DNA from 3 places in the Mesorhizobium sp. CA15 genome. Region 2 is predicted to be linked to each of the others. Evidence: predicted binding sites of a transcription regulator. Region 2 holds the regulator's gene; each other region holds the start of a gene.
The links. Region 2 encodes LexA, which represses DNA repair genes until DNA is damaged. Its sites were predicted from a motif close to TGTTCNNNNTGTGTTCNG; they were not measured.
Positions count from the first base shown of each region.

Region 1: a site for LexA is predicted at 6,390-6,407, ahead of LB515_RS18335 (ATP-dependent helicase). Genes of this name have one in related genera too.
Region 3: a site for LexA is predicted at 6,131-6,148, ahead of LB515_RS08080 (PA0069 family radical SAM protein). Genes of this name have one in related genera too.

Region 1 is NZ_JAIUHQ010000011.1:70,493-80,543, reverse strand. It holds gene LB515_RS18360 (Lrp/AsnC family transcriptional regulator) at 1-182, opposite strand, end outside; gene LB515_RS18355 (EamA family transporter) at 271-1,194, shown strand; gene LB515_RS18350 (dienelactone hydrolase family protein) at 1,255-2,157, opposite strand; gene LB515_RS18345 (hypothetical protein) at 2,398-2,835, shown strand; gene LB515_RS18340 (glucose/quinate/shikimate family membrane-bound PQQ-dependent dehydrogenase) at 3,953-6,265, opposite strand; gene LB515_RS18335 (ATP-dependent helicase) at 6,448-9,087, shown strand; gene LB515_RS18330 (ABC transporter permease) at 9,097-10,051, opposite strand, start outside.
Region 2 is NZ_JAIUHQ010000001.1:219,383-229,433, forward strand. It holds gene glp (gephyrin-like molybdotransferase Glp) at 1-880, shown strand, start outside; gene LB515_RS01130 (alpha/beta hydrolase) at 929-1,759, opposite strand; gene kynU (kynureninase) at 1,807-3,054, opposite strand; gene lexA (transcriptional repressor LexA) at 3,476-4,210, shown strand; gene LB515_RS01145 (ComEC/Rec2 family competence protein) at 4,247-6,712, opposite strand; gene gltX (glutamate--tRNA ligase) at 6,815-8,239, shown strand; gene gltA (citrate synthase) at 8,418-9,746, shown strand; gene lpxB (lipid-A-disaccharide synthase) at 9,821-10,051, opposite strand, start outside.
Region 3 is NZ_JAIUHQ010000003.1:296,840-306,890, forward strand. It holds gene LB515_RS08045 (cell wall hydrolase) at 1-514, shown strand, start outside; gene LB515_RS08050 (AtpZ/AtpI family protein) at 904-1,296, shown strand; gene LB515_RS08055 (F0F1 ATP synthase subunit A) at 1,362-2,120, shown strand; gene LB515_RS08060 (F0F1 ATP synthase subunit C) at 2,195-2,419, shown strand; gene LB515_RS08065 (F0F1 ATP synthase subunit B) at 2,480-3,061, shown strand; gene LB515_RS08070 (F0F1 ATP synthase subunit B) at 3,073-3,564, shown strand; gene LB515_RS08075 (ribonuclease HII) at 4,009-4,707, opposite strand; gene LB515_RS08080 (PA0069 family radical SAM protein) at 4,902-6,056, opposite strand; gene LB515_RS08085 (glycosyltransferase) at 6,205-6,708, shown strand; gene moaB (molybdenum cofactor biosynthesis protein B) at 6,745-7,302, opposite strand; gene LB515_RS08095 (4-(cytidine 5'-diphospho)-2-C-methyl-D-erythritol kinase) at 7,289-8,182, opposite strand; gene LB515_RS08100 (NfeD family protein) at 8,208-8,393, opposite strand; gene LB515_RS08105 (S49 family peptidase) at 8,478-9,335, opposite strand; gene LB515_RS08110 (tRNA1(Val) (adenine(37)-N6)-methyltransferase) at 9,578-10,051, opposite strand, start outside.

The DNA.
Region 1 (10,051 bases), on a different contig from region 2:
GTATAGGCTTCGATCACGCCGTTATCCTGCAGCTTGCGGATGCGCTCCGCCACGCTCGGCGCCGACAGCCCGACCGCGCGCGCCAGTTCCGCCGTGCTGATGCGCGCATCCTTTTCCAGGAACCGCAGGAGCTTCAGATCGATCGCGTCCAGATCGACATTTTCACTTCGAAGGTTTCTCAAGCCAAACCTCTTCCATCAGAAAGCAAACCGTCAATCAGGCCATTCATCACACATGTAATCCGCGAGTTTCGCCTGCGATAATGCTCGCATGAAAACGCAAACGCAAATTCCAGCTGCAAACCGGGCCGCCGCCGATGCGCACCCCGCCCTCGCCGGCCCCGCCATGCTTGCTGGAATGGCCAACGCGTTGCCGCCGCATGTCTGGTTCTGCGTCAGCGCAGTGTTCCATTATCTCGGGCCGGCCTTCGCCGTGCTGCTTTTCGCTCAGGTCGGCGTGCTCGGCATGGCCTGGCTGCGCATCGCCACCGCCGCTCTCATCTTCGCCCCATTGACCAGGCCTTGGCGCGTTTTCGCCGGCGCCGATCGCGCTCAACGACTTCTGCTGCTCGCATTCGGCATCTGCCTGGCGGTGATGAACTGCTCGTTCTATCTGGCGCTCGATCGGTTGCCGATCTCGCTGGTGGCGGCGATCGAATTCGTCGGCACGATCGCGGTCGCGCTGGTCGGCATGCGCAGCCGGCGCAACTTTGCCGCGCTCGCTGTTGCCGTGGTCGGCACCTTGCTTCTCATCGACGTGAAATGGTCCAGCGATCCGGTCGGCTTGTCCTGGGCCTTTTTGAACGGCGCCCTCTTCGTCGGCTACATCGTGATCGGTCACCGCGTCGCCCAGGCAGGCATCGGCATCGCCGGCCTCGGCGCCGCCATGGCGGTCGCTTTCCTCGCCGTGTTGCCCATCGGCTTTCGCGAGGCGCTGCCCGCCTTCGCGTCGCCGCAGCTGCTCGGCGCCGCGATCGGCGTCGGCATCTGCTCTTCGGTCATCCCCTACATCTGCGACCAACTCGCCATGGCGAGGTTGCCGCGCGCGAGCTTCGCATTGATGCTCTCGCTCCTGCCGCTCACCGCAACGCTGATCGGCGTCATCGTGCTGCGCCAGGTACCGAGCGTCACCGACTGCATCGGCGTTGCGCTGGTCATCGCCGGGGTCGCCTTCCACAAGCCGGTGCAGGAATGATCTGCCGACGGCTGTGGTGGGGCCGTTTGCAGGCCGGGCTCACCTGAATATCAATACGCCTTAGGCCAGTTTCTCCTTCAGGAAAGCAATTGTCCGGCCCCAGGCGAGATCGGCGGCTTTCTTGTCATAGCGCGCGGCCGAGGTGTCGTTGTTGAAGGCGTGGTTGGCACCCTCATAGACATAGACCTTGTATTCGACATGGGCGGCGTCGAGCGCCTTCTTGTAGGCATCGATGCCGGCGTTGGTGCGTTCGTCCAACCCGGCATAGTGGAGCAGCAGCGACGCCCTGATTTTTTGAGCGTCCTCGGCCTTGGGCTGCATGCCGTAATAGGCGACACCGGCGCTGAGGTCGGGCCCATGGACGGCGAGTTGGTTCACCGCGCCGCCGCCCCAGCAGAAGCCGACCGCCCCGACCTTGCCGTTGCCGTCCTTGAGGCCCTTGAGATAGGCGATCGTCGCCACGCCGTCGGCGGCGACTCTGGCCACGTCGAGCTTGGTGAACATGTCGCGCGCCTTGTCCTCGTCGGAGGGCGTTCCGCCAAGCGGCGACAGGAAGTCCGGCGCTAACGCGATGAACCCCTCCAGCGCCACGCGCCGGGTGACATCGCGGATATGCGGGTTCAGCCCCCTGTTCTCGTGGATGACGATGACGCAGCCGAGCTTGCCTGACTGGTTCGCGGGCTTGACCAGATAGCCCTTCATCTCGCCGCTTGAGCCGGGATAGGTGATGTCCTCGCCCTTAACGCGACTGTCGTCTTCGGCGACGATCGCCGCTTGAGCGGAATTGGCCGCCAGCATCGGCGCGATCGCGGCCGCCGCGGCACCCGAGCCCGCCAGCTTCGTCAACTGCTCCATGAAGCGGCGGCGGTCGAGCGTCAGATGCGTGTATTCGTCATAGGCATCGATCATCGCCTGCGTGATGACAGGCTGCGTGACGACGGGCTTGGCAACGGGGCTGGTCATGATTTTCCTCGACGGTTGGCGGTGGACCGCAAGATAGGGTCGAGTATCGCATGGTCCAGTCACGCCCCGGTGACGACCCATATAGGCGGAACCCTGGTGGAGCCAACCCGCCGTCGCGCCGACAAGCCAGCGCGATTCATCACATTTTGGTCATTTCCGAAAGGCTTGATGGTGCTGTCACATTAGGACGTGAAGTTGCCTGAGCGCCCTACCGAAACGAATGACGAAAAGGGGAATGCCATGAACATCCAGGATATCATCAACACCGTTTCCTCGAAGGCCGGCCTCGACGAGCCGACCACCGAGAAGGTTGTCGGCACCATTTTTTCCGTGCTCGAGCATGAGGCTGAAGGCACCAGCATTTCGTCCTTCTTCGACCAGATCCCCGGCGCCGGTGAGTTGGCCCAGAAATATGACGTGATGGCCGCCGGCGCGACGGCCAATTCGGGCGGCGGACTTCTGTCGTCACTGCAGGGCGCGCTTGGCGGCGTTCTGGGCGAAAAGGCCGGCGCGCTGATCAACGGCATCGCCGCGCTCAAGGAGTCCGGCCTCGACATGGCGCAGATCCGTCAGGCCGGCGAGACCTTGATCAAGCAGGCCGAGGTTGCCGCCGGCCCTGATCTGACCAACCAGGTGCTGGATCAGGTGCCCAGCTTGCGGGGTCATCTCGGGCTTTGAAGCATTCCGAACCGGTTTTGAACGGCTCGGCCTTTCGACGGCAAAGCTGATCCGCTTTCTGGCGACCGAAGGCCTCCCACCGGCGAAATCGATTAGTCCACCTTATGGGGAACAAGATAGTTCGTAGTTTTTGTGCCTCGGGTGACTGTTAGGGCGGAATATCCAGGCGGCGGCGAATTGGTAACCGTGGCGTCAACCTCCCCGCATCGGCCAATAACTTCGCCGACAGGGGACTTAGCCAAACGATCCGCCAAGGCCGCTCTGCATTCATCGGCGGAGTAGATTTGAGGCGCGATTTCGAGTGGCCGACAAGCCCACCCCGGACTGCACGAAAGCAAAACCAATATCGCTGACGCCTCCGGTCCCATTTCGTATTTTCCTTAACGCTCATCCGACGTGACAAAGGACAGTGCGATCAGGTCATCAACGTCGATGCCGCCGCGACCATTGTCCAAAATGTCGGCGAGAGCTCCCGACCTACGCCGACTGGCAGTGCCTTTGGAAAGGGCCAGCTTAGCCGAGTAGCCAAGGCGCAATTTGGTCTTGCAGTCATCGTATCTGAAGATGCTTACCGCCTTGAACCATGAACCGGTTTTGATGGATCGGCGAGTGGCAGTTACGGCACTCGTAACGGATGCTGACGTCCCGCAACTCATTGGAAATCGACACCGTCCACCTCCTGCCCGCCCCTAACGGATGCCCGCCATCCTGGGGGTGACGGGCATCCATAAACTGGCGATGAAGGGACTCATGTCCGCCAGTCGGGGACACAATGAGATAGTGGGCTATATGTTTCGTCCTTGGGACCAATGCTTGTGATGTGCGACTTCAGTCGGAACCGATAGCCCGACTGGGGACTTGCGCCAGGAACGAACCAACCGACCCTCCGTTGACCCACTGCCGGAAGCTCCCGCTACAGCGGTTGAGCACAAAGCAGAGGCTCCAGCGCTGGCGGGTTACGCGCTGGAGCCGTCTTAAAAGGTTGGAGCGAGAAAATGAAAGACTATCGGAACAGTGTCCTGGAGGCTCGTTGGCTTCTCGCCGTACCCGCGTCGCTTCTCCTGACCGTCCTGCTGGCCGGCTTCTTGCTTTCGTAGCAGGCCGGCCTCGCCTTGTCCTATTTCGGCAGCGTGTAGGCCATCACGTAATCGCCTGGCTTGGTGCCGACCGAGCCGTGGCCGCCGGCGACGATGACGACGAACTGGCGGCCGTCGGCCACCGTATAGGTCATCGGCGTCGACTGGCCGCCCGCCGGCAGCCTCGCCCGCCACAGCTGCCTGCCGGTGGTGAGGTCGTAGGCGCGCAGATAGTCGTCCACCGCGGCGCCTAGGAAAGCGACGCCGCCCGCCGTGATCATCGGCCCGCCGATGCCGGGAACGCCGACCTTGAGCGGCAAAGGCAGCGGCGTCATGTCGTAGACAGTGCCGTTGCGGTGCTTGTAGGCGATGTTTCCCGTCTTGAGGTCGACGCCGGCGACATAGCCCCAGGGCGGCGCCTGGCAGGGAATGCCGAGCGGCGACAGGAACGGTCCCATCACCACCGCGTAAGGCGCGCCTTCATTGCGGTTCAGCCCCTGCTCGCTGCCCTTGGTATCGCCCGGCGGCGGCACCTCCGTGCGCGGGATGAGCTTCGAGGTGAAGGCGAGGTAGGTCGGCATGCCGAACATCACCTGCCGCACCGGATCGACCGCGACGCCGCCCCAGTTGAAGACGCCGAAATTGCCGGGATAGATCAGCGAGCCCTGCAGCGAGGGCGGTGTGTAGCGTCCCTCATAGCGCAGCTTCTTCAATTCGATCCGGCACGCCAGCTGGTCGAACATGGTGATGCCCCACATGTCGGCGCCGGTCAGCGGCTTGGGATTGAAGGACAGGTCCGAGGCCGGCTGCGTCGGCGAGGCATGATCGCCCTCGATCGCGCCGCCGGGCGCCGGCACGTCTTTCACCGGAATGATCGGCTCGCCGGTGCGCCGGTCGAGCACGTAGAGATCGCCCTGCTTGGTCGGCCCGACCAGCGCCGGCACGACGCCGTTCCCGGTGGTGATGTCGACCAGCGACGGCTGCGCCGGCACGTCCATGTCCCACAGATCGTGATGCACGGTCTGCCGGACCCAGCGCAATTGCCCAGTGTTGAGATCGAGCGCGGTGATCGAGGAGGAGAATTTCTCGACATTGGCGCTGCGGTCCATGCCGAGCTGGTCCGGCGTCTGGTTGCCGAGCGGAACGTAGAGCAGTCCCAGCTTCTCGTCGGCGCTCGCCGTCGACCACATGTTGGGCGAGTTGTGGGTGTAGGTTTGCCCGGCGGGCAGCGGCGTCGTCACGTCCGGATTGCCGGAATCCCAATTCCATAGGAGCGCGCCGGTGCCGGCGTCGAAGGCGCGGATGACGCCGGACGGTTCCTCGGTCGAATAATTGTCATTGACAGCGCCGCCGACGATGATCTTGCCGGCGACGATCAGTGGCGCCGACGTCGAATAGTAATAGCCCGACTTCGGATAGGGCATGTTGGCCATCAGGTTCAGCGTGCCGGCCTCGGCGAAGGACGGACACACCTGCCCGTTCGCGGCATCGAGCGCGATCAGCCGGGCGTCGGAGGTCGGCAGATAGATGCGCGCGGCGCAAGGCTGGCCGGCGGCGATCTTGGCATCGGCATAATAGGACACGCCGCGGCAGGTCTGGTGCTGGCGGTTGGGGTCGAGCTTGATCTTCGGATCGTAGCGCCACTTCTCCTTGCCGCTCGCGGCATCGATGGCGATGGCGAAATTATGCGGCGTGCAAATGAACAGCACATCGCCGATCTTCAGCGGCGTCACCTGATAGGTCGTCTCGCCGATATCATCGGGGCCTTTCACGTCGCCGGTGCGATAGGTCCAGGCCGGCTGCAGCTTGGCGACGTTGTCCGGCGTGATCTGGTCGAGCGGCGAATAGCGCTGGCCGAAGGGCGTGCGGCCGTAGAACTGCCACTCGCCGGCCGGGATGTCGCCGCCGAGATTGGCGGCCGTCGCCGCCTTTTCGGTGCCCAGCGTGCCGCCGATATCCATGGGATCGGCGGTCATCGAATAACCGGCGACCGCGAGCGAGGCGAGCACGGCCAGGATCAGCGGCGCGCGTCCGTCCGGCCCCCGCAGCCCCCGCCTTGCCCACGGCGTCAAAAGCCACAAGGCGATGAGCACGATGACGCCGCCGCGCGGGCCGAGCTGCCACCAGTCGAAGCCGATTTCCCACACTGCCCAGCATAAAGTGGCAAGCACGAACAGCGCGTAGAGCCAGAGCGAAGTCGACCGGCGCCTGAAAAGCAGCCAGGCGGTGATCAGGAAGATCAGGCCGGCGATCAGGTAGTACCAACTGCCGCCCAGCGCGATGAGCCAGATGCCGCCGCCGCCGAGAATGAGACCGATGAGGAAGAGGACGAGGGAGGTGATGGTGACAGCCAAGACGGTGCTCCTTCGACTGTTGCGCCTTTGCGGCCGCTCTGAGGCGACGGCGCGCCGTCCCTGCCCTGCCGGCAGCTTTCCCTCGCTCGCTCCGGCTGTCAAGTTGGGGGCAGACACGCGAAACTAGAACAAAACGTAGACAGTTCTGGTCTTTCGCTGCCGAATCACTACATTCGGGGGCGATGTCGGGCTTTTCCGAGGACATGCCTTTTTTCGATGAACCGAATGCGCGGCCGGCAGCGGCTCCATCCGGCATAGCCGCGCGCGCCATGGCCGCCCGCAGCGGCCAGAACGGCGTGCCCGATTATCTGAAGGGCCTGAACCCGGAGCAGCGGCTCGCGGTCGAGACGACCGAAGGCCCGGTTCTGGTGCTGGCCGGCGCGGGCACCGGCAAGACGCGGGTGCTCACCACGCGCATCGCTCACATCCTTGCCACCGGCAGGGCCTTCCCCTCGCAGATCCTGGCCGTAACCTTCACCAACAAGGCCGCGCGCGAGATGAAGCAGCGCATCGGCATCCTGATCGGCGAAGGCAATGTCGAGGGCATGCCTTGGCTCGGCACCTTTCACTCGATCGGCGTGAAGCTGCTTCGCAGACATGCCGAGCTCGCCGGGCTGAAATCGGATTTCACCATTCTCGACACCGACGACGTGGTGCGGCTGATCAAGCAACTGATCCAGGCCGAAGGGCTGGACGACAAGCGCTGGCCGGCCAAGACCTTCGCCCAGATGCTCGACAACTGGAAGAACAAGGGCCTCGGCCCGGACGAAATAGCGGAAGGCGATGCGCGCAGCTTCGGCAACGGCAAGGGCCGCCAGCTCTACAAGGCCTACCAGGAACGGCTGCAGACGCTGAATTCCTGCGACTTCGGCGACCTGCTCTATCACCCGATCCGCATCTTTCGCGCCTATCCGGACGTGCTGAAGGATTACCACCGCAAGTTCAAATACATCCTCGTCGACGAGTATCAAGACACCAACACCGCGCAATACATGTGGCTGCGGCTCCTGGCGCAGAGGCCGCATTCTGGGCGCAGCCCATCGGCCGAAGGCCGCAAGCCCGACCGGGCGTCGGCCGGCCAGGCCGCCCCCGCGGAGGCCAGCGAGCGAAGCGAGCGCGCGGCCGTGAGCGAGAACAAAGTCAACATCTGCTGCGTCGGCGACGACGATCAGTCGATCTATGGCTGGCGCGGCGCCGAGGTCGACAACATCCTGCGCTTCGACAAGGATTTTCCGGGCGCCACCATCATCCGGCTGGAGCGCAACTACCGGTCCACCGCACATATTCTGGGCGCGGCCTCGCACCTCATCGCCCACAATGAGGGCCGCTTCGGCAAGACGCTGTTCACCGACCGCGACGACCCCGAGGACGACAAGGTTCACGTCCACGCCGCCTGGGACTCGGAGGAAGAGGCCCGCGCCATCGGCGACGCCATCGAGGCCTACCAGCGCCAGAAGCATAATCTCAACGACATGGCGATCCTGGTGCGCGCCTCCTTCCAGATGCGCGCCTTCGAAGACCGCTTCATCACGCTTGGCTTGAACTACCGCGTCATCGGCGGCCCGCGCTTCTACGAGCGCCTGGAAATCCGCGATGCATTGGCCTTCTTCCGCGTCGTCGCCAATGGCGGCGACGACCTCGCCTTCGAGCGCATCGTCAACGTGCCGAAGCGCGGGTTGGGCGAAGCCACCATCCGCCAGATCCATGACACGGCGCGCGCCATGCGCATCCCCATGCTGGAGGCCGCCGCAACGCTCGCCGAAAGCGACGAGCTGAAGCCGAAGCCGCGCGCGGCGCTGCGCGAGGTCGCAGCCAATTTCGAGCGCTGGCAGAAGGCGCTGGAAACCACCCCGCACATCGAGCTTGCCGAGACCATTTTGGAGGAGAGCGGCTACACCGACATGTGGAAGAACGACCGTTCGGCGGAGGCGCCCGGGCGGCTGGAAAACCTCAAGGAGCTGATCCGCTCCATGGAGGAGTATGAATCGCTCCGTTCCTTCCTCGAGCATGTCGCGCTGGTGATGGAGGCCGAGCAGGGCGAGTCGCAAGATGCGGTCTCGATCATGACCCTGCATTCGGCCAAGGGCCTCGAATTCGAGACCGTCTTCCTGCCCGGCTGGGAGGAAGGCCTGTTCCCGCATCAGCGCGCGCTGGATGAAGGCGGACGCTCCGGCCTCGAGGAAGAGCGCCGGCTCGCCTATGTCGGCCTGACGCGGGCGAAAAAGAACCTGCACATCTGGTTCGTCTCCAACCGCCAGATTCACGGCCTGTGGCAATCGACGATCCCGTCGCGCTTCGTCGACGAATTGCCCGAAACCCACATCGATATCGCCGACAGCGGCAACAGCTACGGCGGCTACGGCAACCCCTATGGCGGCGGCTCGTTTGCTTCCGGCCGCGGCGGCGGCCGGCAGAACCCCTACGGCGCCTCGCGCTTCGACAATATCGGCGCCAAGGACCAGGGCAGCTTCTCCAACACCTATGCCACGCCCGGCTGGCAACGCGCGCAGGCCAACCGCACCGAGGCGACCGACCGCAACTGGGGCACGCGCTCCGGCCATCAGGTCGAGCGTATCGGCTATGGCGAGACTGATTCAGGCTACGGCGCCGGCCGCACCAGCGTGAAGGGCCGCACCATCGAGGGCGAGCTGGTGGCCAAATCCGTCGCCGACACGCCGTCCGCCTTCAATGTCGGCGACCGCGTCTTCCACCAGAAATTCGGCAACGGCAACATCGCGGCCATCGACGGCAACAAGCTCACCATCGACTTCGACAAGGCCGGCCAGAAACGCGTGCTGGACGGTTTTGTCGCGCCGGTGTGACCGGCCTCCTCACCGATACCGTGCCTGGTTCCACTTGTGACCGAGCAGCGACAGGATGATGATCAGCCCGTTGAAGAACTGCACGTAGAAGCCGCTGAGGCCCGCCGCGACAACCCCGGTCTGGATGAACGACACCGTGACCGCGCCGATCGCGCCGCCGACCACCGTGCCGATGCCGCCCCAGGTGGGCGTGCCGCCGACGAACACCGAAGCCAGCACGGGCAGCAGATAGCCGTCGCCCGCCGTCGGCCACCAGGTGAAATTGATCATCACCGAGAAGGTGCCGGCGATCGCCGCGCCAATGCCGACGAAGACGAACACCTTCACCCGGACCCATTTGACGTCGATGCCCATCTGCCTCGCGCTGTCGGGATTGTCCCCGACCACTTTCACCTGCGCGCCGAAACGATGCCGGTTGTAGAGCAGCGCCGAGAACACCACGAAGGCGATAGCCCAGAATATCTGCACCGGGATGCCCCAGACCTGGCTGGAGAAGATCTTGTAGGCCGAGCTGTCGGCAAGGCCGGTCAGCGCCGTCGACTTGCCTTCGTTGATGATCTGGATCAGCCCGCGCAGCAGGAAGTTCATGCCGAGCGTGGCGATCAGCGAGGACAGCCCGCCATAGACGACCAGCGAACCGACCAGGAAGCCGAGCAGCGTGCCGGTGACGAGCGCCGCCGCGATGCCGATAAACGGATCGTAGCCGGCCTGCACGACCAGCGCGAAGACCCAGGAGGCAAATCCCATTGTCGCCGGAAATGACAGGTCGATCTCGCCGCAGGTGACGACGAAGACCAGCGGCACGACCACGAACAGCGCCACGGGAAGCGTCGTCAGCACGGAGCTGTAGAGATACCAGGTTGTGAAGACGGTGGGGTTGGCGATCATGAACACCGCCATCATGACGATGAACACGGCGAGCGTGCCGAGCGAGGCGCGGTTGTCGAGGACGAAGCCGCGCAGC
Region 2 (10,051 bases):
CCAGGAAAACGTCCGCGACCTCGGCAATGGCAGGATCGAGCTGACCGAGCCGACCGCGAAAGGACGCAATGTGCGCCGCCGCGGGCTCGACTTCGGCCAGGGCGACGTGCTGCTCGAAAAGGGGCGCGTCCTCGATGCAGCGGCCCTTTCGCTGGCGGCCTCGGCCAACCACCCAGCCCTGAACGTCGTGCGCCGGCCGCTGGTCGCGATCATCGCCACCGGCGACGAATTGCTGCCGCCGGGCAGCGCTCTCGGCCCCGACCAGATCATTTCCTCGAATGCCTACGGCGTGGCCGCCGCCTCCCAGTCGATCGGCGCGCTCGCGCTCGATCTCGGCATCGCCGCCGACCGCCAGGAGGCGATTGCCGCGCTGGTCCGGCAAGCGGTCGAGGCGGACGCCGATGTCATCGTCACGCTCGGCGGCGCCTCAGTCGGCGACCACGACCTCGTCCATAGCGTGCTGACCGGCGAAGGCATGCAGCTCGATTTCTGGAAAATCGCCATGCGCCCCGGCAAACCACTGATGTTTGGCCGGCTTGGCCATATCCGCTGCATCGGCCTGCCCGGCAATCCGGTGGCAAGCATTGTCTGCTCGCAACTCTTCCTGAAACCGCTGCTTGCCCGGCTCGGTGGCCGCGATCACCATCAGGATATGCGAACGGCCCGGCTTGGCACCGCGATGCGGGCCAACGACCTTAGGCAGGACTATGTGCGCGCCGTCGTGCGCGAGGACGCCGGCACCTTGGTCGCGACGCCTTTCGGAATCCAGGACTCCTCGATGCTGCGGATGCTCGCCGACGCCAACGGCCTGATCGTGCGCGAGCCCTTTGCGCCGGCGGCGGAAGCCGGCGCTGAATGCAGCGTGCTCATGCTGCGCTAGGCGTCGACGAAGTCGATCCTGATACGTCGACGAAGTCGATCGTAGCCCTTATTCGTCCACCAGCGTACGGGTCAGGGGATGATCCGGGTCGGCGAGGCCATCGACAATGTTGAAATGATGTCGGTCCGGCTCGACCACTGAACGGGTGGAGGCGCCGAGCCCGGTCCAGATGTTGGCGAGCAACGCGCTCTGGCGCAGGAATTCCGCACGCTCGCCGCCGCCGGCCCAGCAGGTGATGCAGGCTCCCTGTCGAGGCCGCAACAATGCCGGGCTTTCGCTCCGCGCTTCCGGCTCGTCGATGTTCAGGGTCTCGTTCAGCGCTGTGAACATCAGCGGCCGAAGGTCGTGCAGGCCTGAAATCGAAACGACCTGGCGTATGCGCCGCGCCACATCGGATGATAGCGGTGAGACCGTGGTCACCATTCGGCTGGCGAGATGCCCGCCGGCCGAGTGCCCGGTCAGCATCAGCGGACCATCGACCATGGCCGCCGCCTTCTCGATCGCTGCCGCGGCCTCGCCGACTATGCCGCTGATCCTGGTCTGCGGGCACAGCGTGTAGGAGGGCATGGCGACGGCAAAGCCGCGGCCGAGCGCGCCTCCAGCCAGATGCGACCAGGAGCTCTTGTCCGACTCCATCCAATAGCCGCCGTGGATGAACACGACGAGCCCCCTTGGCGCCGCAGACGGGAGAAACAGGTCGAAGCGCTTGCGCGGCGCTTCGCCGTAGACAACATCGAGCCGCGCCCTGCCCTCTGACAGCAGCCTTTCGCGGAATGCCCGCGCCGGCCCATCCCACGCCGCCGGCCAGCGGTCGCCGCCGGCGATATTGGCGCCATTTGCGTAGGCGTCATCCCAGTCGACAATACGATGTCCCAGCAACGGTATCTCCGCGATCAGATCATCTGTTCGGCATCGCCGATTCAAAGTCAGGTAACGGTTGTTTTGACGGCAAAGCGTGCGTCTTGCCAGATGCCAGTGCGCAGGATGTCCTCCAGCACCTCGACCGCATCCCAGACATCGCGGTAGCCGACATAGAGCGGCGTGAAGCCGAAACGAATGGTGGATGGCGCGCGGAAATCGCCGATCACGCCGCGCTCGATCAAGGCGCGCATCACCTGGTAGCCATTTGAATGGGCGAACGACACCTGGCTGCCGCGTTCTGCGCCTGAGCGCGGGCTCTCCAGCTCAAGACCGAAGCCGCCGCATTTGGCTTCGACAAGCCGGATGAACAGGTCCGTCAACGCGACGCTTTTTCTCCGCACGGCCCTGATGTCGACATCGTTCCACATATCCAGCGCGCCTTTCAGCGCGCGCATCGACAGCACCGGTTGCGTTCCGCAAAGGAACCGCCGGATGCCCGTGCCCGCGGCGTAGCCCTGCTCGAACGCGAAAGGCCGGGCATGGCCCCACCAGCCGCTGAGCGGCTGGCGAATGTCGCCGTGGTGGCGGTTCGCGGCGTAGATGAAGGCCGGTGAGCCCGGTCCGCCATTGAGATATTTGTAGGTGCAGCCAATAGCGAAATCGGCATTCGAGCCGTCGAGATCCACCGGCAGCGCACCCGCCGTGTGGCAGAGGTCCCACACGATCAGCGCACCGGCTTCATGAGCCTTGCGGGTGAGCGCCGCCATGTCGCGCAGCCGGCCGGATTTGTAGTTGACGTGGTTGACCAGGATGACCGCGACGCGATCGTCAACCAGTTCCTCAATCGTCGGGGCATCGGTGCCTTCGAGCCGCAGCACCGTGCCGAGCCGCGTCGATGCGACGCTTTCCGCCATGTAGAGGTCGGTCGGAAAGCTGTCGCCCTCGGCAACGATCACCGAACGCTCGGGCCGCATTGCAAGTGCCGCATGCAGGACCTTGTAGATGTTGATCGAAGTCGTGTCGCAAACGACCGTCTGGCCGGGTTTCGCGCCGATCAGCCGTCCTAGCTGGTCACCCAGCTCGATGGGCATATCGAACCAGCCGGCGGTGTTCCAGGCGCGGATGAGATCCCGCGCCCATTCCTGCCTCGCGGCAGTCTCGATCTCGCTGAAGGCGTCTACCGAAGCAGCGCCCAGCGAATTGCCGTCGAGGTATATGACGTCTTCCGGCAAGACGAAGCGATCGCGCATGGCGCGCAGCGGATCCGCGGCATCCATCGCCTCGACTTCGGCGAGATCAGGAATTCCCCTCATTGTGCTGCCGCCTCCATTTCGATCTGGCCAAGGGGGTTTTCTCACCACCGTCGGCGACAGGGCAAGAACCTTTGGTCCTATGTTAGCTGGTCCATAGACGGCGAAGACTGCGGATCGGAACTTCGCCAAGGTTGGCATTTTGGGTTCGTTTCGTTCACGGTGCCACGCGCTTACGGTAGAGCCAACCACGGCTTCGTGATCGTGGCGGGTTGTATTTCAGCGTAAGGGGAACTCCAAAATCGAGCGAAATCAATGCCGCTGCCCCAGGAGGGGCAGCCGGCCGTCACCGGATGCGACATTGTTTCGGCAGCCTTAACAAATTCACTAAACTTTAAACGGTTGCGGAACACAACTGGAACAGATAGTGTTTGTTCTGGGTTTGTTTTTCTGATTCTGGTTTCAGAACCCGTGGGGGCCGCCGATGCTGACGCGCAAACAACATGAACTCCTGATGTTCATCCATGAACGCCTGAAGGAGAGCGGGATTCCTCCATCATTCGATGAGATGAAGGAGGCGCTCGACCTTGCCTCCAAGTCCGGCATCCACCGGCTGATCACTGCGCTGGAGGAACGTGGCTTCATTCGCCGGCTGCCGAACCGGGCGCGCGCGCTGGAAGTGCTGCGCCTACCCGACTCGATCGCGCCTGGCCTGAATGCCGCGAAGAAGTTTTCGCCGAGCATCATCCAGGGCGGCCAAGGCAATCTCAGTCGCCAGGTCAAGCCGACGACGCCATCGCGCACCCCGACGCCAAGCAACGACGACGAGGCCGCGGCGGCCGTATCCATTCCGGTGATGGGCCGCATCGCCGCCGGCGTGCCGATTGACGCCATCCAGCACCAGACGCATTCGATCTCGGTGCCGCCGGACATGATCATGGGCGGCGAGCATTACGCGTTGGAGGTCAAGGGCGACTCGATGATCGAGGCCGGCATCTTCGACGGCGACACCGTCATCATCCGCAATGCCAACACCGCAAGCCCGGGCGAGATCGTGGTGGCGCTGGTCGACGATGAGGAGGCGACGCTTAAGCGTTTCCGCCGCAAGGGTGCCTCGATCGCGCTCGAGGCCGCCAACCCGGCCTATGAGACCCGGATCTTCGGACCGGATCGGGTCAAGGTTCAGGGCAAGCTCGTCGGACTTATCCGCCGCTACTGAGCAGAACTGCCCGGCCTTCTTCGCCCGGACGACAATCTATTGGGCCGGTGCGGCGGCTGGTTTTTCCGGCTGCTTATAGGGCGCCAGTCCCCTCGCCTCGCGCGTGTATTTCCGCTGCTCGTGCCAGGGTCGGTATGGTTCTACGACCGCGTAGCGGACGGTTGGCCGCGCGGTTGCCGATTGCGGATCGAAGAAAACGGCGGCGCTGCCGTCGCGCGCCAGCTGCCGCTTGGTGACGACGAGCACACGCGGATCGCGGCACGGGTTATAGGCCGTGGCGTCGTTGATGACGATGAGGTCGGCGAAGCCGCAGGCCGGCCGGGCGGTGTCGCGGGTCTCGGCGAGCGCGACGATCGCGCCGGAAGGATGCCGACCGATGCAGAGATCGCCGCTGCAATAGAAGGGCGAGCCGGGCGGCAGGTCGACGGGATCGGCAATGTCCAGCGCATCTTTGGCGAACCTTTCCGGCGGCACGATCTCCTCGGCTTTCAGCGCCCGTTTCCAATTGTCGGTGGTGAACTCGTTGGAGCGTTCGCGATTGACGGCAAGCTCGCCGCCGCCGATCGGCATCGCCACCAGATGCGCATCCTCCGAGATAAGCACGTCCGGTGTGCGGACATGCGGAATGGCCAGCAGCGCAGCGAGCGCGAAAGGAACGGCGGCAAGCCTCAGCCAGGTGGTAGCCATGGTCGCGATGACCAGCGCGACCGTCGCCAGCAGCACCGACTGGATCGAGATCAGCCCCACGGCGTCGACCGGTGAGCGCTCGGAAATCCATGCCGAAATGGCGATCATCGCCGTCAGGCCTTTGCCCATGACAAAGAGGAAGGGACCGTCTAAGCCGAAGGGCATGGCCAGCGCGCTCAGCACGGCGAACGGCATGACGACCAATGAGACGATCGGCATGACCGCCAGATTGGCCAGCAGGCTGAGCGGCGACACCCGCTGGAAGTGCCAGATGGCAAACAACAATGTTGCGCTGCCCGCGATGAGCGACGTCACGGCGGCGCCACCCGCTCCAATCGCCAGTTTTCGCGATAAGAACCCGAGAAACGAACGCTTTGCCGGCGGCGCGGTCGTTTTGCCGGCGCGATAGTCGGCAAAGCCGGCATAGGCGCCGACCAGGGCGGCGGTGGCGGCGAAGGACATCTGGAAGCTCGGGCCGACCACTTCATGCGGCGAGACCAGGATGACGGCGATGGCAGAGATCGCCAGGTTGCGCATGGTCAGCGCCGCGCGGTCGAAAAGCACGGCGACCAGCATCACGCCAAGCATGATGAAGCTTCGCTCGGCCGCCACCACGATGCCGGAGATCACGAGATAGGCGGCGATCGACGCCAGCGCGATGCCAGCGGCATATTTCTTCACCGGCCGGCGCGACGAGAAGTCCGGAAACAGCGCGAAGGCGCCGCGCAAAAGCACCATGATCGTGCCGGCGACCAGCGCCATATGCAGGCCGGAGATCGAAATGATGTGGTAGATGCCGGTGCGTCGCATCGACTCGTTGATGGCTTCCGGAATGCCAGCACGAACGCCGACGATCAGCGCCGCCGCGATCTCGCCCTCGGAACCGCCGATGCTGCTCCTGATGTGGTCGGCAATCCCCTCGCGAGCATTTTCTATGGCCGATGCCACGCGCGCGCCAAACGGCACCTCCGTTGGCGCACTCGGGGTCGGCGCGACAAGTTTCGGATCGCCCAGGAAAAAGCCGCTGGCGCCTATGCCGGCAAAATAGCTGTCGAAGGAAAAGTCGTAGCTGTCCGGCCGAACAGGACCTGTCGGCGGCAGCAGCTTGGCATAGCCGGTCAGCATCGACCCGGCCGACATGTCGGACGGGATCCTGCGCGCCGACAGCCTGATGCGGTCCGGCGCGTAGCGCAGCTTCGGACGCTCCGTGGATATCAGATCTATGGTGAGCCGGACACGGCCGTTGGCCATCGCCTCGGCGGTGACGAGGCGGCCCGTCAGCCGTGTCTGGATTTCGGAACCCAGCATCGGGGTCGCCATCCGCCAGGTCTCCACCTTGGCCGCAAGAAAGCCCAAGGCGCAGAAAAACGCCGCCATGAAGACAAGGTGCGTTCTGTGCCGGGAACGCGAGACCGCCGCGCAGACCGCCATCAGGGCGACCGCCGCAAGCGGCCTGTAGAGGTCCGGCTCGGCGCTCAGCGAGAAGTAACAGATCACGCCGGCTGCCAGGAACACCGGCACCAGCAGGAAGCCCACGCCACGGTCAAGCTCGATCTCCATGGCGACGGCGATGCCTCGGCGCAACGCAGGAAGCGAAGCGCGGCCAAGCTGTTTGCGGATTCGGCCTACGGTGTCTATTGACGAGGCTGGCTGAAGCGCACCGGCACCGGGCGGCAGAAGCCCGGCTGGTAGACGGAGTTCCGGAAGCGAAACCGGCGCTTCTTCCGCAGGCGCGGCATGGGCAAACATCAGGCGCTCGCTGACGCCAGCTGTCGTTTCCCCGCCCTCCCTCACGCCCCGGCCACGTCCAGCCATCGGGTCTGCCCCTTGCGCCCCAGACCGCCTATGCTACATGAACGCCGGTCGCGTGGAAGTCTGCGCGAAACATGCATTTTTCAGCGCTTCCTCGAGAGTTCCATGTCCGACAAGGTCGTCACCCGTTTTGCCCCCTCGCCTACAGGTTACCTGCATATCGGCGGGGCGCGCACGGCGCTGTTCAACTGGCTCTATGCCAAGCACACCGGCGGCACGATGCTGCTGCGCATCGAGGATACCGATCGCGAGCGCTCCACCGAAGCTGCCACGGCTGCCATTCTCGACGGGCTGACCTGGCTTGGCCTCTCCTGGGATGGCGACGCCGTCTCGCAGTTCGAGCGCGCGCCGCGTCACCGCGAGGTGGCGGAGCAGCTCGTGCGCATGGGCAAGGCCTATTACAGCTACGAGACGCCGGCGGAGCTGGAGGCGATGCGCGAGGCCGCACGTGCCAAGGGCCTGCCGCCGCGTTACAACGGCCATTGGCGCGACCGCGGCCCCTCCGAGGCGCCGGCAGGCGTCAAGGGCGCGATCCGCATCAAGGCGCCGACCGAGGGCGTGACGATCGTCAACGACCGCGTGCAGGGCGAGGTGCGCTTCCCCAACAAGGATCTCGACGACTTCATCATCCTGCGTTCCGATGGCGTCCCGACCTACATGCATGCCGTCGTCGTCGACGATCACGACATGGGCGTCACCCACATCATCCGCGGCGACGATCACCTGACCAATGCCGCGCGCCAGACGGTGATCTACAACGCCATGGGCTGGGACGTGCCATCGATGTCGCACATCCCGCTGATCCACGGCGCCGACGGCGCCAAGCTGTCGAAGCGGCACGGCGCGCTCGGCGTCGAGGCATATCGCGCCATGGGCTACCTGCCCGAGGCTCTGCTCAACTATCTGGCCAGGCTCGGCTGGAGCCATGGCGACGACGAGGTGATGTCGATTAAGGACATGATCGCCTGGTTCGACATCGGCGACGTCAACAAGGGGGCGGCCCGCTTCGACTTCGCCAAACTCGAGGCGCTGAACGGCATCCATATGCGCAAGATGGACGACCGGGCGCTGTTTGACATCTTCGTCGCCACCTTGCCATATCTCGAAGGCGGCCCGGCGCTCGCGGCAAAGCTCGATGACCGGCGCAAGGCGCAACTGCTTGCCGCTATGCCCGGCCTCAAGGAGCGGGCGAAAACTCTTGTGGAACTGGTCGACGGCGCGGCGTTCCTGTTCGTCGAGCGGCCGTTGCCGCTGGACGAGAAGGCGGCGGGCTTGCTCAACGCGGATGCGCGCGCGATTCTGCGCGGCGCGCATGGCGCATTGTCTTCTGTTCAGGGCGACTGGAACGCCGCCTCGGCCGAGGCTTCGATCCGCGACTTCGCGCAGGCCGGCGGGCACAAGCTGGGCGCCGTGGCGCAGCCCCTGAGAGCCGCGCTGACCGGCCGCAGCACCTCGCCAGGCGTGTTCGATGTGCTTGCTGTGCTGGGCCGCGAGGAAAGCCTTGCGCGCATTGGAGATCAAATCGATTAGGAGCGAGCTGGCCCAAGAAGATTGGCATTGAAAGGTGTGTTTCGCAGTGCAACATTGGGCTTGGCCCAATCTGGCACGCACCTCCTAAAATGCGGTGGCGAGTTCGCGCATTCCGGTGACTTCGACGTGTCGTTTGCAGGAATTGCCTTGCCGGCATGAGGAACAAAAGGAGTTGAGAATGAGCGAAGCTGCGACAAAACCGGAACCGGGCAGCAAAACGCGCGAGTCGGCCGCCAGGCTCGAGCTCGCCGGCAAGACGCACGAATTGAAGGTGCGAAGCGGGACGGTCGGGCCGGACGTCATCGACATCGGCTCGCTCTACAGCACCACCGGCGCCTTCACCTACGATCCCGGTTTCACCTCAACCGCAAGCTGCGAATCGGGGATCACCTTCATCGACGGCGATGCCGGCATCCTGCTGCATCGCGGTTTCCCGATCGATCAGCTCGCCGAGCATGGCGACTTCCTCGAGGTCTGCTATCTATTGCTCTACGGCGAATTGCCGACCAAGGCGCAGAAGGACGACTTCGACTATCGCGTGACGCGCCACACGATGGTGCATGAGCAGATGTCGCGCTTCTTCACCGGCTTCCGCCGCGACGCGCATCCGATGGCGGTGATGTGCGGCGTGGTCGGCGCGCTGTCGGCCTTCTATCACGACTCGACCGACATCTCGGACCCGTATCAGCGCATGGTCGCCTCCATGCGCCTGATCGCCAAGATGCCGACGATCGCGGCGATGGCCTATAAGTACCATATCGGCCAACCCTTCATTTACCCGAAGAACGATCTCGGCTTCGCGGCCAACTTCCTGCACATGTGCTTTGCCGTGCCGTGCGAGGAATACAAGATCAATCCGGTGCTGGCGCGCGCCATGGACCGCATCTTCATCCTGCACGCCGACCACGAGCAGAACGCTTCGACCTCGACAGTGCGCCTAGCCGGCTCGTCGGGCGCCAACCCGTTCGCCTGCATCGCCGCCGGCATCGCCTGCCTGTGGGGTCCGGCGCATGGCGGCGCCAACGAAGCGGCCCTCAACATGCTGGGCGAGATCGGCCATGTCGATCACATCCCCGAGTTCATCGCCCGCGCCAAGGACAAGAACGACCCGTTCCGGCTGATGGGCTTCGGCCACCGCGTCTACAAGAACTACGATCCGCGCGCCAAGATCATGCAGAAGACCGCGCATGAGGTGCTGGGCGAGCTCGGCATCAAGGACGATCCTCTGCTCGACATCGCGATGGAGCTGGAAAAGATCGCGCTGACCGACGAGTATTTCATCGAAAAGAAGCTCTATCCGAATGTCGACTTCTATTCCGGCATCACGCTGAAGGCGCTGGGCTTCCCCACCACGATGTTCACCGTGCTGTTCGCGGTCGCCCGCACCGTCGGCTGGATCGCGCAGTGGAAGGAAATGATCGAGGATCCGCACCAGAAGATCGGCCGGCCGCGCCAGCTCTACACCGGCGCTACGGAACGCGATTACGTGCCGATTGCGAAAAGGTAATTGAGCGAATAGCGAAATAGCAAGTAGCGAATAGGGGAAACGGGCGAAGCCGACACAGCCCTATTCGCTATTCGCTACTCCCTATTCACTCTCTTTATGCACCCCATCACCACCTCGGCGGCGATCTCGCCCGAGGGCCGATCGGTCGCCATGCGCCGGGCAATCTCGGCAAAGCCCGCCTTTTGCCAGGCGCGCATGCCGGTGTCGGCAAACAGGGCTTCCAGCTGCCGCGCCAGGTTCTCCGGCCGGACATACTGATCGTAGAATTCCGGCACCAGCGCGCGATCGGATATCAAATTGGGCAG
Region 3 (10,051 bases), on a different contig from region 2:
CGAGGCGCTGCTGCAGGACGATCCGAACGATGGCCGCTTCATTCCGCCGATGGGCAAGGGCGACCATGCCTGGCTGCAGACCCCCCTGCCGGCAAGTGTCTTTTCCAAGCCCGAGCAGGCCTGCCTTGCCAAGGGCATCTATTTCGAGGCGCGCAGCGAGCCTGTCCGCGGCCAGGCGGCGGTGGCGCAGGTGATCCTCAACCGCGTCCGCAACCCGACCTATCCGAAGACGATCTGCGGCGTCGTCTACCAGAACGACAATTGGTTCAACCGCTGTCAGTTCTCCTTTGCCTGCGACGGCAGGAAGAAGACAATCACCGACCTGGCCTCCTACAAGACCGCCCAGGAGGTTGCCATGGCGGTGACCGCCGGCAAGATATTCATTCCCGAGGTCGGCTCTTCGACGCATTACTACGCCAATTACGTCCATCCGGGCTGGGCGCGGGCCATGCACAAGATGACCAGGATCGGCCTGCATATCTTCTACCGCACCTATGGTGGCGGCTGGAGCTGAGCCGTTAAAGCATGTCTCCCGAAGTGGTAAGCGGTTTCGGGAAAAGACATGCGCGAAATCAAAACCTGAAGCGCATGGAGCGAATCTGAAGGATCGCGACGCGCTTTAGGTGGCTCGAGCTGAGCCGCTTAAATACCACCCCGGCTATCCTTCCTCCGACGCCCGGCAATGCCTCGGCGGACGCGCCTTGTCGCGCGGATTCGCGCCGTTACCTCACGCGGGCGTGAAGGGCACGATGTCGCACCTCGATAAACCATTGATTTAACTGTTAAAAATACATCGCTCGGAAGTTCCGCCCGTGGCTTGACGGGGGCGGACCCTCTAACTATGTTGCCGGCGACTTTAGAAGCGGACGGACGGCAATCGTCTGCCCGGGCAGGGGGGTTGCGATGGCCGACAAAACCGGGCCAGACGGAACCGGAGAAACCGGCCGCGGCAGGCAGCCAGAAGCCACCATCCGCGACGACGAACTTGAGCGCCGCCGGCGCGACCTCGAAGCATCGCTTGCGACGAGACGCACGGACCGGTCCGAGGGGAAAGACGAAGCGAAAGCTGCGACCGGTTACGGTCAGGCGCTGAAGCTGTCCAGCGAGTTCATCGCCGGAGTGGTGGTCGGTGTCGGCTTGGGCTGGATCATCGACCGTCTGGCGGGAATAGCGCCCTGGGGTCTGATCGTCGGCCTGTTGCTGGGCTTTGGCGCAGGCATACTCAATGTCCTGCGCTCGGCGGGACTGGCATCGGAATTCGGCCAGGGCGGCAAGCCGCGCGAGCCGAGAGAATGAAGTGAGGCGCCGCAGGGCGCTAAAGTGAACTTAAAAGCCGTTTGTGGCTTTGACGGGGATTTAAAGTGGCTGCTGACAAGGTCGATCCGATCCACCAGTTCCAGATCCATCCGATCATCCCGCTGCATATCGGCGGCTACGACGTATCTTTCACCAACTCCTCTTTGTTCATGGTCGTGACGATCGTCCTGGCGTCCGCCTTCCTCTATATGAGCACCGCCAGCCGGGCCTTGATTCCCGGTCGCCTGCAGTCGGTGTCCGAAATGGCCTACGAATTCGTCGGCAACATGCTGCGCGATGCCGCGGGCAAGCAGGGCATGCAGTTCTTCCCGCTGGTGTTCTCGCTGTTCATGTTCGTGCTGGTCGCCAACCTGATCGGCCTGTTCCCTTATTTCTTCACCGTCACCAGCCATATCATCGTCACCTTCACGCTGGCGATCCTGGTCATCGGCACGGTCCTCGTCTACGGCTTCGCCAAGCACGGCTTCGGCTTCCTCAAGCTGTTCGTGCCGCATGGCGTGCCGGGCTACCTTCTGCCGCTGGTGGTGGCGATCGAAATCATCTCCTTCGTCTCGCGGCCCGTCAGCCTCTCGGTTCGTCTTTTCGCCAACATGCTGGCCGGCCACATCACGCTGAAAGTGTTCTCGGGCTTCGTCGTCAGCCTGAGCGCGTTTGGCGCCATCGGTATCGCCGGCTCGGTGCTGCCTCTTGCCATGGCGGTCGCGCTCTCCGCGCTCGAGCTGTTGGTCGCCTTCCTGCAGGCCTATGTGTTCGCGGTGCTGACCTGCATGTATCTGAACGACGCCCTGCACCCGAGCCACTGATTTTCACCGGCGCCCCGGCGCCAGCTTACCCAACGTACCAACTTCAACGAACAGAGAACCACAGGAGTTTTGAAATGGACGCAACTGCAGCAGCTGCTATCGGCGCTGGTATCGCCTGCATCGGCATGGGCGGCGCGGGCATCGGCCTCGGCAACATCTTCGGCAGCTACCTCTCGGGTGCGCTCCGCAACCCGTCGGCTGCCGACGGCCAGTTCGGCCGCCTGATCTTCGGCTTCGCCGTGACCGAAGCTCTGGGCATCTTCTCGCTCCTGATCGCTCTGCTCCTGGTCTTCAAGTAAGAGCCGGCGCTGACGAAAGGGGCCGCATGGTGCGGCCCATTCTAGGGACAGGGGAATGAGATGTTCGTGACATCTGCCTATGCGCAAGAAGCAGCGCCGGCCGCGGCCGAGGGCGATACGCATGCCGGCACTGCTGTGCCTGCCGCGGAGCATGAAGCGTTCCCGCCGTTCGATGCCAAGACCTTCCCGTCGCAGATCCTGTGGCTGGTCATCACCTTCGGGCTCTTTTACCTGTTCCTGAAGCGGGTTGTGATGCCGCGTCTTGGCGGCATCATAGATGTCCGCAACGACCGCATCACCCAGGACCTCGACCATGCCGCAAGGCTGAAGGGCGAGGCGGACGCCGCGGTTGCTGCCTATGAGCAGGAATTGGCGGAAGCCAAGGTCAACGCCAACAAGATCGGCCAGCAGGCGAACGACGCCGCCAAGGCGCAAGCCGAGGGCACGCGCAAGAAGCTCGAGGCCGAGCTTGAGAAGAAACTTGGCGAGGCCGAGGCGAGCATCGCCTCGATCAAGGCCAAGGCGATGAAGGAAGTCGGCACTATCGCCGAGGACACGACCTCGGCCATCGTCGAGGCGCTTGTCGGCGGCAAGGCCGACAAGGCCGAAATCGCGGCCGCGGTCAAATCCGCGAGCCGGTGAGGAGCGGGATCATGGACGCCACATCACTCGCCACGCTCTGGGCCACCATCGCCCTGATCATCTTCCTCGGCGCCGTCGTCTATCTGAGGGTGCCGGGCATGCTTGCCAAGTCGCTCGACGCCCGCGCGGCCAAGATCAGCAGCGAGCTCGAAGAGGCACGGCGCCTGCGCGAGGAGGCCCAGCAGCTGCTGCGCCAGTATCAGCAGAAGCGCAAGGAAGCCGAGAAGGAGGCCGCCGACATCGTCGCTGCCGCCAAACGCGAGGCTGACTTGCTTGCCTCCGAGGCGGCCAAGAAGACCGAGGACTATGTCGCCCGGCGCACCGCGCTTGCCGAGCAGAAGATCAGCCAGGCCGAGCGCGAGGCGGTCAGCGAAGTGCGCGCCACCGCCGTCGACATCGCCGTCGAAGCCGCCCGCACGCTGCTCGCCGCCAAGGTCGACGTCAAGACCGGCGCGGATCTGTTCAAGTCGGCGCTCAATGATGTGAAGGCCAAGCTGAACTGAGCTGACTTCGAAACTTCGAACTCAAAAGCCGCCTGGGCAACCCGGCGGCTTTTTTGTTTGGAAGGAGCGCGGCGCCGAAGCTGCCAATCTCCCCCACAAAGGGGCTACGCTATGCACACATTTCCGAGCAGCTGGTCTTGGCGATAGCGTGCTTGGCAGCCTGGCGCATGCATTGTCTTATGTAGCGCAGGTCGACCTCCACTCCGTCTCGGCTTCGCCGAGCCACCTCTCCCCCGATCGACGGGGTAGAGGAAGGCGCCAAGCTTTTTGCCGTCAATGCTCGTCCAGCAACGCTCCTTCCTTTCCCTCCGGAGGAGAAAGGTGGCGCTGCGAAGCAGCGACGGATTGGGGGAACCACGTGGCAATCAAGCCTCGGCCTGATCAGTCGCGCCACTGACAGTGGATGTCCGCAAGCCGTAACCCACATTGGGGGGGATCAGCTAACTACTCCAGCCCGGCGAGGCTCTCTTCCTCTTCCGCCATCTCAACCCCACCCAACCGGAACGGCGCGAACGAGGCTCGGTGAAGCCGTGCCACCGGCCCATGCGCCTCGATCGCGGTGCGGTGGCGGACCGTCGCGTAACCCATATGCACTTCGAAGCCGTAGTGCTCGTGATGTCCGCCGCAGCCGCACATCATGCGGTCGCGCATCACCTTGGCGACGATCGAGGCGGCGGCGATCGACTGCGAGCGCTGGTCGCCCTTGATGAGCGCGCGGCCTTCGCAGGCGAGACCTGGCGGTATGTCGCGGCCGTCGGCCAGGGCGAGCTTCGGCCGCAAGGACAGGCCGGCGGCAGCGCGGCGCATCGCTTCGAGGCTGGCTTTCAAAATGTTGCTGTTGTCGATGCCTTCGGCACTGATCGAAGCCATCGAGATGCTGAGCGCCGAGCCGAGAATCTTGAGGAACAGCGCCTCGCGCTGCAAATGGGTGAGGCGCTTGGAATCGTCGAGGCCTTCGGGAATGTTGGCGGGGTTGAGCACCACCGCGGCGGCCACCACCGGACCGGCGAGCGGGCCGCGGCCGGCCTCGTCCATGCCGGCGACCGGCCACAGCCCGTCGGCTATCGCTTTCGTCTCGATCGAGAAGTCGGGCTTCTCGACCATTTCAAAGAGAAGCGGAGAATCGGAACGCGCGCGAGCCATGGTGCGGCGAGGTTCGCATCGGCTCCGATTCTCCGCAAGTCCTTCCGGGTCGGATGGGGCGTCGGACCGGGAAGGCACCGTCTCACAGCCGGGGGACAGGGGCCGGACGGAATTTCGAAACGAATGGCAATTCCAGACCGAAAATCGCTTTGCCTGGAAGTGTTTAGCGCCGGCCGTCATGGCCGGTGCTGGCGTCAAAGCAGCATCAGCTGCTCGCCGGCACTGGCGCCTGCGACGAATTGGTCGGTGCGAAGCTGCCGCCGCTCGACATTGAGGCCGAGCCGCTTGGCGGCGATCTCGAAGCGCCGGCCGATCTGCCAGGCATAGGGACCGGCGCCCTTCATGCGCTTGCCCCATTCGGAATCGTAATCCTTGCCGTCGCGCATCGAGCGGATAAGGGACATCACATGCCGGTAGCGGTCGGGATAATGGCGCAACAGCCAGTCCTTGAAGATCGGCGCCACTTCGAGCGGCAGGCGCAGGATGACGTAGCCGGCCTCCCGCGCGCCGGCGGATCTAGCCGAATCGAGGATGCGCTCCATCTCCGGATCGGTAAGCCCAGGAATGATCGGTGCCACCATGACCGATGCCGGGATGCCGGCGTCCGAAAGCTGCCTGATCGCCTCCAGCCGCTTCGTCGGGGTCGAGGCGCGTGGCTCCATCGTTCTCGCCAGCATGCGGTCGAGCGTCGTCACCGACAGCGCCACCTTGGCAAGGCCGCGCTCGGCCATGCGCGACAGGATGTCGATGTCGCGTGTCACCAGCGCCGACTTGGTGACGATGCCGACCGGATGGCCGCGCGCTTCCAGCACTTCCAGGATCTCGCGCATGATGCGGTATTGCTTCTCGATCGGCTGGTAGGGATCGGTGTTGGTGCCGATGGCGATCGTGCGCGGCTGGTAGCCCGGTTTTGACAATTCCCTGTCCAGCATGCGCGCGGCATCCGGCTTGGCGAACAGCTTCGATTCGAAATCGAGCCCCGGCGACAGGCCCATGAAGGCATGCGTCGGCCTGGCGAAGCAGTAGACGCAGCCATGCTCGCAGCCGCGATAGGGGTTGATCGAACGGTCGAAGGAGATGTCAGGCGACTCGTTGCGCGTGATGATGGTGCGCGGCTTCTCGACCTGCACTTCCGTCTTGAACGGCGGCAGTTCCTCCAGCGAGTTCCAGCCGTCGTCGAACACATGCCGGCTGATCGGCTCGAACCGGCCGGACGGATTGATCCCGGCCGAGCGGCCGCGATTGCGATCGGGCCGCACGCGCAAGCCGCTCTGCTCGATCATCGCGTTCGCCATCTCGGCTCGGCCTGCTCCGAAAGCGGCAATGTCGGCGCGCACGATCTGTTCCATTTTCGCCCTCTCCCAGGGACTGTCGGCAGGCTGTCGAATCGCTCTGTTCATGAAACTATTCCTATTTCGCCGAAGAGAACAAAGCAAGAACTTTTTCGCTTGAAGCGCGCAACTGGCGCATCGCCGCACTTTCCGCTATTCGGCTAAAATGCTCAGCGTCCTTATCGAAACCCGCAACGACGAAGAGGGGCTTGCCCGTACGCTCGCCTCGCTGGTCGGCGGCGCGGTCGAAGGCGTCGTGCGCGACGTGATCGTCTGCGATCAAGGCTCGACCGATCAGACGCACCGGGTGGCCGAGCATGCCGGCTGCCACTATGCGACCGGCGGGATCGGCGCCGGTATCGGCCAGGCCAAGGGCGACTGGCTGCTCCTGCTCGAGCCAGGGGCGCGGCTCGCCGAGGGCTGGATCGACGAAGTCGTGGCGCACACGGCGAAACAGACCATGCCGGCGCGCTTTTCACGCGCCCGCGCCAACCGTGCGCCTTTCCTGGCCAGGGTGTTCTCGAGCAATCGTGCACTGGCCGAGGGGCTTGTCATCAGCAAGCGTCAGGCCTCGGCTCTGGCAAAGAGCGCGCGCAGCGCCGAAGCCCTGGCGCGCGGCCTGGCGACCAGAAGGCTGAACGCCGAAATCTGGATCGCGCCGCCGAAATGATGCCCCGCCGTGCCGGCCGGGCGCCTTAACTGAGCTTTACGAGGTGGGCTTGCCGCCGCGCCTGAGATGCTCGTCCAGCCGCGGCATGATCTCGACGAAGTTGCAGGGCATGTGCCGGTAGTCGAGCTGCGCCTTGATGATGCCATCCCAGGCGTCCTTGCAGGCGCCGGGCGAGCCCGGCAGCACGAAGACGAAGGTGGCGTTGACGACGCCGCCTGTTGCCCGGCTCTGGATCGTCGAGGTTCCGATCTTGTCGTAGGAGATGCGGTGGAAGACTTCCGAAAAGCCGTCCATGCGCTTTTCGAAGATCGGCTCCAGCGCCTCCGGCGTCACGTCGCGGCCGGTGAAGCCGGTGCCGCCGGTGGTGATCACGACATCGATGTTTTCGTCCTTCGACCAGCCAAGCACCTTGTCGCGGATCTTGTCGCGGTCGTCGGTCACGATATCGCGCGCGGCAAGGCTGTGGCCGGCTTCCGCAATGCGGTCGGCCAGCGTCTGTCCGGATTTGTCGTCGGCGAGGCCGCGCGTGTCGGAGACGGTAAGCACGGCGATGCGCACTGGAATGAAGGGCCGGCTTTCGTCAAGCTTCGCCATCGCTCACCTCCATGCTGCGCGTCGCGGCAACGAACCAGTCGGGGTGGCGGGCGCGGATCTCGATCGCCGCGCGCTTTGCGACATTGCCGGTCTCGAACAGGCCGAAGCATGTGGCGCCCGAGCCGGACATGCGCGCGAAGGCGGCGTCGGCACGCTTGAGCGTCTTGAGCGCCTCGCCGATCGCCGGGCAGATCGAACGGGCGGCGGGCTCGAGATCGTTGCGCGTCGTCTCCAGCCAGTTGCGGATCGTGTGGAAATCGAGGCGTTTCGGCAGCGGCGGCAGCGCCTCGTTATCGCGGCTGGAGAGCGCCTTGAACACGTCCGGCGTCGAGATCGCGATGCCCGGATTGACCAGCACCAGGCCAAGCGCAGGAAAGGCGGATAGCGGCGAGACTTCATCGCCGATACCGCGTGCGATCAGCGGCTTTGATTTGAGGCACATCGGCAGGTCGGCACCGAGCGAAAGCCCGATCCGGGCCAGCGAATTGTCATCGATATCGAGCTTCCAGAGCCGCACCAGGCCATTAAGCGCGGCCGCCGCGTCGCTCGAGCCGCCGCCGACTCCGGAGGCGATGGGCAGGTTCTTCTCCAGCCGGATGGCAACGGGCGACCCCTGTTGCATGCCGGCTTCCCGGCGCAAGGCATCGCGCGCCTTCACCACCAGATTGCCTATGTCGAGCGGCAGCCCGGCGGCATAACGGCCGGATACGGAGAAGTCATCCTCTTCCGCCAACTCGATTTCGAGCCGGTCGCCGAAGCGGGTGAAGACGGCAAGGCTGTCGACGAGATGGTAGCCGTCGGCGCGCTGTCCGATGACATGCAGCGCCAGGTTGATCTTGGCAGGCGCAAGCCACGTCCGGACCTCTGTGCCGGGCTCCAGGATGTCGGCTGCTGGCGAGATGGGATCAGTCCTTGGCGAGACGATATTCGCCGGTCTTGGGGTCCTTGACCAGCGTGCCCGTCGTGCCGTTCGCCGCCTGTCTTTCGGTACGCCGGATCTTGGCCGTCACGCGTTCGGCCTCGCGCACGAAAGCGCGGTAGCCAAAGTAAGCGGCGGCGCCGACAACGGCGAAGAAAATGATCTGCGGCATCTCTAAAACTCCTCCCGCGTCCTCGCGGCAAGGCCGGCCGAATGGGTCGGTCAAGCGGCCATGCTAGCCGCATTCATGGCTTTTTCAAAGCCCGAAGCGCGCCCACAGCGCGCGCTCTTCCGCCGCATCGAGGACGCCGCTGGCGGCGGCCGCCGCGATATCCGGCGCCGAAACGCGCGAGCCGAACAGGCCGAAACGGCCGAACAGACCGCGCGGCGCGGTTATCAGCTTGAGCTGCGTCTTCTCGCCGAAACGGGTCTTGAGCACGCTGCGCATATCGCCCAGCGCATCGACAAGGCCGAGCTCGAGGCCGCGCTTGGCGGTCCAGAACAGGCCGGTGAACAGGTCCGGGTCGTCCTTGAGCTTGCTGCCGCGCCGTTCCTTGACGAGGTCGATGAAAGTCGCGTGCACTTCGAGCTGCAGCGCCTTCAGCCGTTCGACGTCCTCCTCCTTCTCGGGCTTGAACGGATCGAGCACGGCCTTGTTCTGGCCGGCGGTGTGGACGCGCCGCTCGACGCCGATCTTCTTCATCAGTTCCGGGAAGCCGAACGAGGCCGAGACCACGCCGATCGAGCCGACGATCGAGGACGGGTCGGCGAAGATCTCGTCGCCGGCAACCGCGATCATGTAGCCGCCCGAGGCCGCCACGTCCTCGACGAAGACCAGCACCTTCTTGTTCTTTTCCGCCGCCAGGTCGCGGATGCGCTTGAAGATCAGACGCGACTGCACCGCCGAGCCGCCCGGCGAGTTGATCGAGATGGCGACCGCCGGCGCGTCGAAGCTGAACGCCTTTTCGATCAGGCCGGCCGTCGAGGCGAGCGACAGGCTCGGCCGGAACTGGCCTCCGCCGGCCATGATGGGACCTTGCAGCCGGATGACCGGAATGGTGACGACTGTCGAGCGCCAGGATTTCGGCAGCAGGCGGTTGAAAAGGCGTTTCACGAACGATTGTCTCCGGACAAAAGGCAAAGGAGCAAGATGCGATCAGGTCGGTTGGTCTGTTTCAGGGTCGCGGCATCATCCTGCTTGGGCATGTAAGGAACTCGCCGGCCAACGGCAATGCCGCATCGCCGGCCAGTGCATGTCGCGCAAAAGTGTGCAGCGGTTTTGCGAAAAAGACATGCATAAAACAAAAACTTGAAGTGCGTCGCTAGAATCCATTTCAACGCGACGCGCTTCAAGGATCAATCGCCGAACAGCGATGCCAGGCCGTTATTGATCATTTCCGTCCGCTCCGCCGGCCCGTTGCCGGACGGCCCGTGCAAGATGAGCGGCGGGCGGATCGACAATTTTCCGCGCGCGCCGAGCACCGCCCTGACGACGATGCGGATCGCCGCCGCATCCGGCCGCGGATGCACGCACAGCAACTCGGCATCGCCGAAGCGTCCCTCGATCGCGTCCAGGATGGCAACCAACTGCTCGGGCCGCGCGATGACGGCCAGCCCGCCGCGCGGCCTGGCGACGGCGGCGGCGCTCCTGATCCAGCGCTCGAACAGGCCGTCCTCCGCCACATGCGCCTCTCTGCGCAACGCGTCGGGCGTCGAGCGATCCTCGGCCGCGTTGAACGGCGGGTTCATGATGACGAAGTCGAAGGAGTTGTCGGCAAGCCCGGCCTCGGTCCGCGCTCGACCGGTCAGCGTCACGTCGGCGGTCAGCAC